Regions from separate parts of the Micromonospora sp. NPDC049102 genome, predicted to be linked through region 2. Evidence: riboswitches for the same ligand, from Rfam matches in the RefSeq annotation. Region 2 holds a riboswitch; the other holds the start of a gene.

Region 1 (5,873 bases), on a different contig from region 2:
TGTAGTGGCTTCCCACGCTGGCGAGGCCACTACATCCCTGACGTTGCGCGGATCCTGCCGCCGGCGCGGGGCGGGCGCACGGCGGTCGGGTGCGGGCGGCGTCAGCCGAGCAGGGGACGGAAGGTGCCGGCCAGGATACTTGTCGTCAGCGCCGCGCCGGCCAGCGTGAACGCGCCGACGACGAGCAGTGTGTCGGCGAGACCGAAGTGCTGGCGGCGCGCGACGGTACGGGGTGTGTCGGCGTCGAACCCGCGGGCGTCCATCGCGACGGCCAGCCGGGTACCTCGGCGGATCGCGCCGACCAGCAGCGCGAACGCCGTGGACGCGAACAGCCGCAGCTTCGCCACAGGGTTGCGTCCGGCGTCCACGCCCCGTGCCCGGCGGGCCATGCTGATCATCTGCCATTCCTGGCCCAGCAGCGGTACCAGCCGGAACGCGGCCAGCGCTCCGACGGCGAACCGCGCCGGCGCCTTCGCGTTCTGGATCAACGCGTCCGCCAGGTCGGTCGGGTCGGTGGTGGCGAAGACGATCACGCCGGGCAGGGCCACCGCGAAGATCCGCAGCACCAGGCCGAGCGCGGTGAGCAGCACGCCGGTGCTCACCAGCACCGGGCCGGCGTCCAGCAGGACGCGACCGGACTGGTCGGCGGCGAAGAGCACCAGGGTGACCAGGATGCCGACGGCGCTGAGCAGCAGCGGCAGGGCACGCCGGGCCAGCACCCGGTAGCGGAGGCCGAACAGCGGCAGGACCGCGAGTTCGACGGCGATGGCGATCGCGGGCGCCAGCGGGTCGAGCGTGGCCAGCAGGGTGAACGAGAAGAGCAGTGCGGCGGCGAGCTTCGCCACCGGGTTGCGCCGGGCCAGCGGCGCCCCGGGCCGGGCGACCGGTTCGATGCTGATCATCGGTGAACCTCCCGTCCGGCGTCGAGGCGTCGGTCGCGACGCGCCGGCACGGTCACGACCGCTCCAGGGTGACGGTGCGGTCGGCGAGCGCGGCGACGAAGTCCACGTCGTGGGTGACGCTGACGACGCCGTGCCCGGCGTCGCGCAGGTCGGCGAAGAGGTCGACCAGCTCGCCCCACGTCCGCCGGTCCTGGCCGAAGGTGGGCTCGTCGCAGATCAGCAGGCGGGGCGCGGTGGCCAGGGCCGTCGCCACGCTGAGGCGTCGCGCCTCGCCGCCGGAGAGGGTGTACGGGTTGGCCGCCGCGAGCCTGGTCAGCCGTAGCCGCTCCAGCAGTCCGGCCGCCGTCTCCTTGACCGCCGCCTCGGGTTGGCCCGTCCGGCGTGGGCCGAGCGCCAGCTCGTCGAAGACGGTGCCGGTGACGAACTGGTGCTCCGGTTCCTGGAAGACCGACCCGATCCGTCGGGCCAGCGCGGGCGCGCGCCAGCGGTGCGGGGGAGTGCGGTGGTGGGCGCCGGCCAGCTCGGCCGAGGCGGTGACCCGGCCCGTGCCCGGTTTGAGCAGCCCGCCGAGCAGCAGCGCCAGGGTGGACTTGCCGGCGCCGTTCGGTCCGCGCACGGCGAGGGCCTCTCCGGCGCGTACCGTCAGATCGGTGGAGCCCAGCCGGGGCGGCAGGCCGAGCCGGTCGGCGGTGAGCAACACGTCGCCGGCCGCGGCGGTGGCCCGGCGCGGCGCGACGGGATGGCCGGGCACCCAGACCCCCTCGGCGGCGAGGGTGTCGCCGTGCGCGGCGAAGACCACGTCGGGCGTGCCGTCGGCGCGGACCCCACCGCCGGGCTCCAGGACGACCACCCGGTCGACCAGGGGCAACGCCTCGGCGACCCGGTGTTCGACCAGGATCAGGGTGGTGTCGGCGTCCAGTGCGCCCGCTACGGCACCCCGGACCAGGGCAGCCCCGTCCGGGTCGAGGTTGGCGGTGGGCTCGTCGAGCAGCAGCAGGCCGGGCCGCAGCGCCAGCGCGCCCGCCAGGGCGAGACGCTGCTGCTCGCCGCCGGAGAGGGCGGCGGTGCCGCGGTCCCGGGGGTACGGGAAGCCGACCCGCCGTAGCGCCTCGTCGACCCGTGGCCAGATCTCGTCGGTCGGTACGCCCCGGTTCTCCAACCCGAACGCGACGTCGTCGCCGCTGCGTGCCATCACCAGCTGGGTCTGCGGGTCCTGGAAGACGATGCCGACCCGTTCCCGGCCCTTGCGGGGGTCGAGCCCGTCGATCTCGACGGTGCCCTCCTGCTCACCGGAGTCCTCCGCCAGCAGCCCGGCCAGCGCGCTGAGCAGGGTGCTCTTGCCGGCTCCCGAGGGCCCGAGCAGCAGGACCCGCTCGCCGTCCTCCACCCGGAGATCCACCCCGCGCACGGCCCAGGCCCGCCGCCCGGCGTGCCGCCACCCGAAACCCCGCAGCAGTACGCCCACGATCCCTCCCTCATCCATGTCCTCGCCGGTGATCAAGAGGTTCGCGTCGGAATTCCGCCTGCCGATGACGCGAACCTCTTGATCACGGGGTGCGCGCAGGTCTAGATCAGCGCGCGGGTTCGGCCGGAGGGGAGGCGGTCCAGGGCGCCGGTGTTGGCCAGGGCGCGGGTGAGCAGCCAGCCGCCGACACCCGCGATGATCGTGGCGCTGACGATGGTGAGCAGCGCGTACGGGATGCGGTAGTCGCCCAGCGCGTAGTCCGCGTTCCAGACGAAGAAGTCGAACAGGGCCGCGCTGAGGCCCGTCAGCGCGCCGGCCAGCACGGCGGTCGGCAGCCGGTACGACCGGTAGCGGAACGCGGCGAACGCCAGCTCGGCCCCGATACCCTGCACGATGCCCTGCGGGATCACCGTGCCGGCCCACTGGCTGCCCAGCAGCGCGGAGACGACCGCGGCCACCGTCTCGCAGTAGAGCGCGGCGCCGGGCTTGCGGATGACCAGCCCGCCGACCACTGCCGGCAGCAGCCACACGCCGTAGATCAGCGTCTGCGCCGGTGGGAAGAAGGCGAACGCGCCCTCGGTGGCGCTCCAGACCAGGCCCCAGGCCCAGAAGATGACGCCGAAGGCAACCGCGATCACCGAGGCGACCACGATGTCGATCGTGCGCCAGCGGTGGGTGGTGTTGTCCATGCTGTGCTCCCAGTTCAGTGAAACGAACCAGGAGAAGACGCACGCCGCGCGTCCGGTGGCACCGGACTCACGGCGCGGCTGGAGGTCGACCGAACTCCCTGCGCTGGCATTACCCAGATCAGGTTCGAGGGTCTGCGGGCGTGCCCGCACTCTCAGCGCTGTGCGCTCCCCTGTCGGATGTGAAGTTGTCTCGCTGACGCTAGCACCGACCAGGGGTAACAGCCCAGCAGGGCGTCGTGACGTGCGCGCATCCGGGCCGGCACGACGACGGCTGGGTAGGCTGACGATCATGCAGGTCGACGCGCGGGGTCTGACGTTCGAGGTACGCACCGGCGGCCCGTCCGACGGCGCCCCCGTCCTGCTCCTGCACGGTTTTCCGCAGCACAGCGGCGAGTGGGACGAGGTCGTGCCGCCCCTGCACGCCGCCGGCCTGCGCACGTACGCGCTGGACCAGCGGGGCTACTCGCCGGGTGCCCGGCCCGCCGAGGTGGCGGGGTACCGCATCCCCGAACTGGTCGCCGACGCGGTCGCGGTGCTCGACGCGCTCGGTCTGGACGCCGTGCACCTGGTCGGCCACGACTGGGGCGCGATAGTGGCCTGGGCGGTGGCCGCCGCGCACCCCCGGCGCGTCCGTACGTTGACCGCGGTGTCGGTGCCCCATCCGGCGGCCATGGCGCACGCGCTCGCCACCGACGGCCAGCAGAAGGCCCGCTCGTCGTACATCGCGCTGTTCCGCAAACCCGGCAAGGCCGAGAAGGTGCTGTTGGCGTGGCACGCGACGGCGCTGCGCAAGCTGCTGGGCGGGGTCGGCGACGCCTCCCGCGTCGACCGCTACGCCGACCCGATGCGCGAGCCGGGCGCACTGACCGCCGCCCTGAACTGGTACCGGGCCATGTCCCGTGCCGACCTGGCCGCCGTCGGCCCGGTCGCCGTACCGACCACGTACGTGTGGAGTGACCGGGACGTCGCGATCGGCCGGGCCGCCGCCGAGGCGTGCGCCGCGAACGTGACCGGCGACTACCTCTTCGTACCCCTGGCCGGGGTGAGCCACTGGATCCCGGACGCCGCGCCCGCCGCGCTGGCCGAGGCGGTCCTGGCGCGGGTCGCCGGGACGGCCTGAGCCGTGCCGGGCCGGGGGAACGTGGGACGGGGGAACGCCGTGACCGCGCCCGTGGGCGGGCCGGGCACCCGCCGGTCCATCGCCGCGGAGCTGCGCCTCCTGGGGGTACGCCCCGGATCGACGGTGCTGGTGCACGCCGGGATGCGCCCACTGGGCTACGTCTGTGGCGGGCCGCAGGCGCTGGTGCTGGCCCTGCGTGACGCCCTCGGTCCGGATGGCACCATCGTGGTGCCCACCCACACACCTGACAACAGCGACCCGGCGCAGTGGCGGAACCCACCGGTGCCGGTGGACTGGTGGCCGTTGATCCGCGCCGAGATGCCCGGCTTCGACCCGGTGCTCACGCCGAGCCGGCACATGGGTGTGTTCGCCGAGACGGTCCGCTGCTGGCCGTCGGCGCTGCGCAGCGGGCACCCCCAGGTGTCCTTCGCCGCGCTCGGCCCGGCGGCCGAGCGGGTGGTCGCCGGGCACACCCTGGCCGACATGCTCGGCGAGGGATCTCCGCTGGCCCGGCTCTACGACCTGGACGCCGACGTGCTGCTGCTCGGGGTCGACCACGGCGTCAACACGTCGCTGCACCTGGCCGAGTACCGCCGACCCGCCGTCGTGCGTGAGCGACTGGGCGCGGCGGTGCGGACCGCCGACGGTGGCCGCGAATGGGTGTGGTGGCAGGACGTCCGGATCGACGGAAGTGACTTCGGCGCGCTGGGCCGCGACCTCGACGACACGGCGGTGGTCCGCGTCGGCCCGGTGGGCGCCGGAACGGCGAGGTTGGTGGGCCAGCGGGCGGCTGTCGACTTCGCGGCGCGGTGGTTCGCCCGCAACAGACGGACGGAGGACGTATGACGGTGAGCGCCGAGGACTACCTGACCGTGGTGACCGAGACGATGGCCCGGGTCGCCGCCAGCCAGGCCGAGGCCGTGGGCCGGGCCGCCGATCTGATCGCCGACGCGGTACGCGCCGACGGGGTGGTGCACGCCTTCGGTACCGGGCACTCGGAGGCCCTCGCCATGGAGATCGCCGGTCGGGCGGGCGGGCTGGTGCCCACCAACCGGATCGCCCTGCGGGACCTGGTGCTGCTCGGCGGCGAGCCGGCCGACGTGCTCGGGCCGCTGCTGGAGCGGGACCCGGCGGTGGCGCACCGGCTCTACGAGCTGGCCCCCGTACGGCCCGCCGACGTCTTCGTGCTCGCCTCGAACTCCGGGGTCAACGGCGCGATGGTCGAGTTCGCCACGCTGGTCAAGGAGCGGGGCCATCCGCTGGTGGCGATCACCTCCGCGCAGCACTCCGGCCGGATGACCTCCCGCCACCCGTCCGGACGCACGTTGGCCGATTTCGCCGACGTGGTGCTCGACAACGGCGCACCGTACGGCGACGCGACGCTGCCGCTGCCGGGCGGCGGCGCGGTCGGCGCGGTCTCCTCGATCACGGCCGCGCTCCTGGCCCAGCAGGTCACCGTGGAGGTGGTCGCCCGGATACTCGCGGCGGGGGAGCGGCCTCCGGTCTACCTGTCGGCCAACATCCCGGACGGGGACGCGCACAACAACGCGCTGGAGGCCCGGTACGTCGGTCGGATTCGCCGCGGGTCCTGACCCGGTCCGGTCGATCGACGTCGTGGTGTCCGGGGGTGGCCGGCAGATGGCCGGGACATGTCGTGAACCAGTTTCGCGCTCGGCCGTGTGGGGCATTGACGTTGC
Region 2 (5,873 bases):
CGCCTCGTTCGTGCCCGTGCAGTACGGCCAGCCGTAGTTGCCGGGGGTCACGACGTTCCACTCGACCAGGCCACGAGGGCCCCGGTTCGGGTTGTCCGCGTTGGCGTCCGGCCCGTAGTCACCGACGTACAGCGTGTCGGTCTTCGGGTCGGTGCCGATCCGGAACGGGTTCCGGAAGCCCATCGCGTAGATCTCGGGACGGGTCTTCTCGGTGCCCGGGGCGAAGAGGTTGCCGGACGGAACCGTGTACGTCCCGTTGTCCTGCGGGTGGATCCGGATCACCTTGCCGCGCAGGTCGTTCGTGTTGGCCGAGGTGCGCTGCGAGTCGTAGTCCTGGCGACCCGCCCGCTCGTCGAGCGGCGCGTACGCGTTGGACTCGAACGGGTTGGTGTTGTCACCGGTGGCCAGGTAGAGGTTGCCGGCGCTGTCGAACGTCATGCTGCCGCCCGCATGGCAGCAGGTGTTGCGCTGGGTGTCGACCCGGAGCACCTGCTTCTCGCTCGCCAGGTCGATGGTGTCGCCGGTCACCGTGAACCGGGACAGCAGGTTGCGCGTGACGTTGTCGTTCGGGGCGTAGTACAGGTACACCCACTTGTTGGTGGCGAAGTCCGGGTCGAGCCGGATGCCGATCAGGCCGTCCTCGTTGCCGGTGAAGACGTCCAGGTCGACGGCGGTGACGGTGTTGCCGGTGTCCGGCTTGATGATCTGGACCCGTCCGTCGCGCTCGATGTAGAAGACCCGCCCGTCGGGGGCGATGTCCAGCTCCATCGGGTTGCTGGTGTTGCTGTCCAGCGTGACCTTCTCGAAGCTGGAGGTCTTCGACGCGCCACAGTCGGCGTCGACCACGCCGGCCGCCGTCTGGATGCCACCGAGCAGGTGCTTGAGGAACTCGGGCTCGGCGTACGACTCGCGGGTGTGCCCGCCGCCGGTGTACCAGGAGCGGCCACCGTCGAAGTCCTGACACCACGCCGTCGGGTGGTCGGCGCCCATCGCGCCGGCGCCCGGGGTGTAGCTCTTCTCGTCCAGGCTGGCCAGGACGTGCACGTCCGACCGGGGGTTGGTCTGGAAGTTGTACCACTCGTCGAACCGGGACCAGCGCTCCGGCAGTCCGGTGGTGGACGGGTGGGCCGGGTCCTCCACCTTGACGGTGGCCTGCTGGTTCTGCGGGTGGTTGGCGAAGTACGCGCCGACCAGGTCGCCGTACCAGGCCCAGCTGTACTCGGTGTCCGAGGCGGCGTGGACGCCGACGTAACCGCCGCCGGCCTTCACGTACCGCTCGAAGGCCGCCTGCTGGTCGGCGTTCAGGACGTCTCCGGTGGTGGAGAGCCAGATCACAGCCTGGTACTTGGCGAGGTTAGCGTCGCTGAACGCGGCACCGTCCTCGGTGGTGTCCACCGTGAAGCCGTTGGTGGCACCGAGCTGCTGGATGGCGGCGATGCCGGTGGGGATGGCGTCGTGCCGGAAACCGGCGGTCTTCGAGAAGACCAGGACGGAGTAGGGGTCGGCCGCTGCGGCCTTCGCTGCCTTCGGTGGTGCCTTCTGCACCACCTTGGAGAAGGGAGTCGCGGCTTGCGCGTCTCGCGGGGGGACCTGCGCTGCGACCGGAGCCGCCTGCGCCGGAGACCCGATCAGGGCCGTCGACGCGAGCGCGAGGGACAACAGGGTAGCGGTGAGTGGTACAGGGGCACGACGAGAACGGGACACGCCGCCTCCAATGTCGCGGTGGACAGGACTCGCGGGGCCGGCTCGCCGAAGACCGTCCCAGATGGAGCCGGTGGAGACGCCGTGCCAGGGCGTCCACGCCGGCATTTTGTCGATTCGCTGAACAAATTAGTTCTGCTGCATCGATGTCCGGCAAGATGCCGGCGGGTAACGGTTCTGCAACGGCGGGCGACATTCCGAACAGGACCGGAGAAAGCACCCCGATCGATCTCTCGCGCCGGGGCGGCGGGTTCTCCCTTGGCAGGGGAGGCGATATGTCGTACGGTGACACGCAAGTAACCCACGGGAGCCCGGTGTACCGGGCTGAGAGGGGGGCTGACAGCCCCCGACCGTCGAACCTGATCCGGGTAATGCCGGCGCAGGGAGGAGCGTTGCCGTGCCGTCCCTTGGCCGACTGCATCTGATCACCGACACCCGACCCGGGCGCGATCCACTCACCGTGGTCCGGGCCGCCCTCGCGGCGGCCCGCGCCGACCTCGTCGTGCAGGTCCGGGTGGAGGACTCCGCCACCGACCGCGAGGCGTACGACCTGGCCGCCCGGGTGCTGGCGCTGTGCGCGTCGTACGGCGCGACGTGCCTGGTCAACGACCGGCTGCACGTGGCGCTCGCGGTGGGCGCCGCCGGTGGCCACGTCGGCGCTAACGACCTACCGGTCGCCGCGGCCCGGCACGTGCTCGGCGCAACCCGCGTGCTGGGCGCCACCGCCCGCGAGCCGAGGACCGCGACCGAGGCCGTCGTCGCCGGGGCCACCTACCTGGGCGTGGGCCCGTGCCACGCCACCAGCACCAAGGTCGGTCTGCCCGACCCCATCGGAACCGTCGGGATACGCGACGTCGCCGACGCCGTCGACGTGCCGGTCATCGCGATCGGCGGGGTGACCGCCGACCGGGTGCCAGCGCTCCGGACCGCCGGGGCGTACGGGGTGGCGGTGGTCGGGGCGATCTGCGCGGCCGCCGACCCCGCGCGGGCGACCGCCGAACTGCTGCGGGCGCTGGCGTGACGCGTACCGAGGTGGCGGTGGTGGGCGGGGGCCCGATCGGGCTGGCCGTCGCGTGGCGCTGCGCCAGCCGGGGCCTGCGCGTCGAGGTACACGACGCGGCACCCGGATCGGGGGCGTCGGGCGTCGCCGCCGGGATGCTCTCTCCGGTCGCCGAGGCGTACTTCGGTGAGCGTCGGCTGACCGAGCTGCTGGTGGCCTCCGCCGCCCGCTGGCCCACGTTCGCCGCCGAGCTGACCGAGGCCAGCGGCACCCTCATCGGCTACCGGAGCGAGGGCACGCTGATGGTCGGGCTGACCGGTGACGACCTGGCCGAGGCGCGCCGGCTCTGGGCGTACCAACAGGGTCTTGGTCTGCCGGTGACGCCGCTGCGCCCCACCGAGCTGCGCGACCGCGAGCCGGCGCTCGCCCCGCGGGTGCGCGGTGGCGCGCTCGCGCCCACCGACCACCAGGTCGATCCCCGGCTGCTGGTACCGGCGCTGCGCACGGCCGCGCGGCGGGCTGGCGCGGCGTTCGTGCCGCGACCGGTCCGGCGGCTGTCCGACGTGGACGCCAGGGTCACCGTGGTTGCGGCCGGCTGCGGTGCCGCCGCCCTCACCGGACTGCCCGTGCGGCCGGTGAAGGGCCAGATCCTGCGGCTGCGCGCGCCCGGCGGCGTCGCGCCGGGCTTCCGGCACGTGATCCGGGGGTACGCCGACGGCGAGCACGTCTACCTGGTGCCCCGCACCGACGGTGAGGTGGTGCTCGGGGCGACGGTCGAGGAGCGGTCGGACACCACAGTCACCGCCGGCGCGGTGCAGCGACTGCTGCGCGCCGGTGTCGACCTGCTACCCGAGCTGGCCGAGTACGACCTGGTGGAGGCCGTCGCCGGTCTGCGGCCCGGCACCCCGGACAACGCGCCGATCCTCGGGCCGCTGCCCGGCCGGCCGGACGTGCTCGCCGCCACGGGACACCACCGGCACGGCATCGTGCTCACCCCGGTCACCGCCGAGACGATCACCGACCTGGTGCTTACCGGAGTACCCGACCCGCTGCTCACCGGTTTCGGCGCCGACCGGTTCGCCGGCCCGATGCGCGGTTTCGAGGAGGAGTGATGGAGTTGACGGTGAACGGGACCGGGCGCACTGTCCCCGGCGGCGCGTCGGTGGCCGATCTGGTCGGTGACGTCGCCCCGCACCAGCGTGGCGTCGCGGTCGCGGTCAACGGCGAGGTGGTGCCCCGGACCGGCTGGCCGGTCACGGAGCTGCACGACGGCGACCGCGTCGAAGTGCTCACCGCAGCGCAGGGCGGGTGAGCGGCGTGCCGTTCGAACTGGGTGGGACGACGTTCGGCTCCCGGCTGATCCTGGGCACCGGTGGGGCCGCGAACCTGCACGTGCTGGAACAGGCGATCCGGGCGTCCGGTACGGAGCTGGTCACGCTGGCGCTGCGCCGGGTGGACACCGCGCCGGGCACCGGGGGTGGGCTGCTGGAACTGCTGGACCGGCGCGGGGTACGGCTGCTGCCGAACACCGCCGGCTGCCACACCGCGACCGAGGCGGTGAAGGTGGCCCGACTGGCGCGCGACGCGTTCGACACCGACTGGGTGAAGTTGGAGGTCATCGGCGACGAGCGGACGCTGCTGCCCGACGGGGTGGAGTTGCTCCGCGCCGCCGAGGAACTGGTCGCGGACGGCTTCACGGTGCTGCCGTACACCAGTGACGACCCGGTGCTCGCCCGCCGCCTCGCCGACGTGGGCTGCGCCGCGGTGATGCCCGCCGGCGCGCCGATCGGCTCGGGGCTCGGCATCGGCAACCCGCACCACATCCGGCTGATCCGGCAGAGCGTGGACGTCCCGGTGATCCTCGACGCCGGCATCGGCACCGCGTCCGACGCGGCGCTGGCCATGGAGCTGGGCTGCGACGCGGTCCTGCTGGCCAGCGCGGTCACCCGGGCCGCCGACCCGGTGGCGATGGCGACGGCGATGCGGTACGCAGTCGAGGCCGGACGCCTCGCCGCGGGCGCGGGCCGGATCGCCCGGCGTTTCCACGCCCTGCCCTCCACCTCCGACGAGGGAAGACCGGACCTGTGACGGGGTTGCTGCCGGGGGTCGTCCTGTTGACCGACCGGCTGGTCGCCAGGGGCGGTCTCGAACGTGTCGTGGCGGGGGCGGTCGCCGGGGGAGTGCGTTGGGTCGTGCTCCGGGAGAAGGACCTGCCCCGCGCCGAACGCGCCGCTCTCGCCGTCGACCTGCGCGCGATCCTCGCCGACGCCGGCGGGACCCTCATCGTGGCCGGCCCCGACCCGTTGGGCGGGGACGCCGTCCACCTGCCGGCCGCCGGCCCCTACCCGCCGCCGGCTCTGCCGCTGGTCGGCCGCTCCTGCCACAGCGTGGCCGAGCTGAACCGTCTGACCACCGAGCACTACGCCACGGTCTCCCCGATCTGGCCCACCCGGACAAAGCCCGGCTACGGCCCACCCCTGCACGTCGAAGGGCTGCGCACGCTTGTCGACGCCAGCCCGGTGCCACTCCTGGCCCTAGGTGGAGTGGAGACCCCGGAACAGGTAACCGCCTGCGTCGAGGCAGGAGCCGCCGGAGTAGCAGTCCTCGGCGCACTCATGCGAGCAGACAATCCGTCTGCAACAGCACACCTGCTGACCAGCGCCTTCGCCGAGGCGGTCACCCAGAAGCTCCTAGAAAGCCGGCACGGTCGGCCGCAGCCCCAAAGCGCAACCAAAGAGGCAACATGACACCAAGAACAACCCTGACCATCGCCGGCTCCGACTCCGGCGGCGGCGCCGGAATCCAGGCGGACCTCAAGGTCTTCGCGGCGCTCGGCGCGTACGGCACGAGTGTCCTGACAGCGGTCACCGCGCAGAACACCCGGGGTGTCGACGCCGTCCTGCCGCTGCCGCCGCGCACGGTCGGGGAGCAGTTGGACAGCGTGCTCGTCGACTTCACCGTGGGCGCGGTCAAGACGGGGATGCTCGGCACGCCGGCCGTCGCCGACGTGGTGGCCCAGGCCGCCCGGGACGGCCGGTTGCCCCAGCTCGTCGTCGATCCGGTGCTGGTCGCCACGAGCGGCCACCGGCTGGGCGTGGTGGGCGCGGTGGAGCGGCTGCTCCCGTACGCGCGGGTGGCGACGCCGAACTGCGCGGAGGCGGCGGCCATCACC

The links. Region 2 has a riboswitch for thiamine pyrophosphate ahead of thiE (thiamine phosphate synthase). Riboswitches for the same ligand answer to the same signal wherever they lie in the genome.
Region 1: another riboswitch for thiamine pyrophosphate. It lies ahead of ACGFH9_RS10205 (ECF transporter S component); the one in region 2 lies ahead of thiE (thiamine phosphate synthase).

Annotation. Positions count from the first base shown of each region.
Region 1 is NZ_JBICTE010000007.1:76,842-82,714, forward strand. Features, by position in the region: gene ACGFH9_RS10195 (energy-coupling factor transporter transmembrane component T family protein) at 102-902, opposite strand; gene ACGFH9_RS10200 (ABC transporter ATP-binding protein) at 955-2,370, opposite strand; gene ACGFH9_RS10205 (ECF transporter S component) at 2,469-3,056, opposite strand; TPP riboswitch at 3,134-3,238, opposite strand; gene ACGFH9_RS10210 (alpha/beta fold hydrolase) at 3,346-4,176, shown strand; gene ACGFH9_RS10215 (aminoglycoside N(3)-acetyltransferase) at 4,216-5,022, shown strand; gene ACGFH9_RS10220 (sugar isomerase domain-containing protein) at 5,019-5,768, shown strand.
Region 2 is NZ_JBICTE010000001.1:410,404-416,276, reverse strand. Features, by position in the region: gene ACGFH9_RS01955 (ThuA domain-containing protein) at 1-1,704, opposite strand, end outside; TPP riboswitch at 1,995-2,104, shown strand; gene thiE (thiamine phosphate synthase) at 2,099-2,722, shown strand; gene thiO (glycine oxidase ThiO) at 2,719-3,813, shown strand; gene thiS (sulfur carrier protein ThiS) at 3,813-4,013, shown strand; gene ACGFH9_RS01935 (thiazole synthase) at 4,010-4,789, shown strand; gene ACGFH9_RS01930 (thiamine phosphate synthase) at 4,786-5,448, shown strand; gene thiD (bifunctional hydroxymethylpyrimidine kinase/phosphomethylpyrimidine kinase) at 5,445-5,873, shown strand, end outside.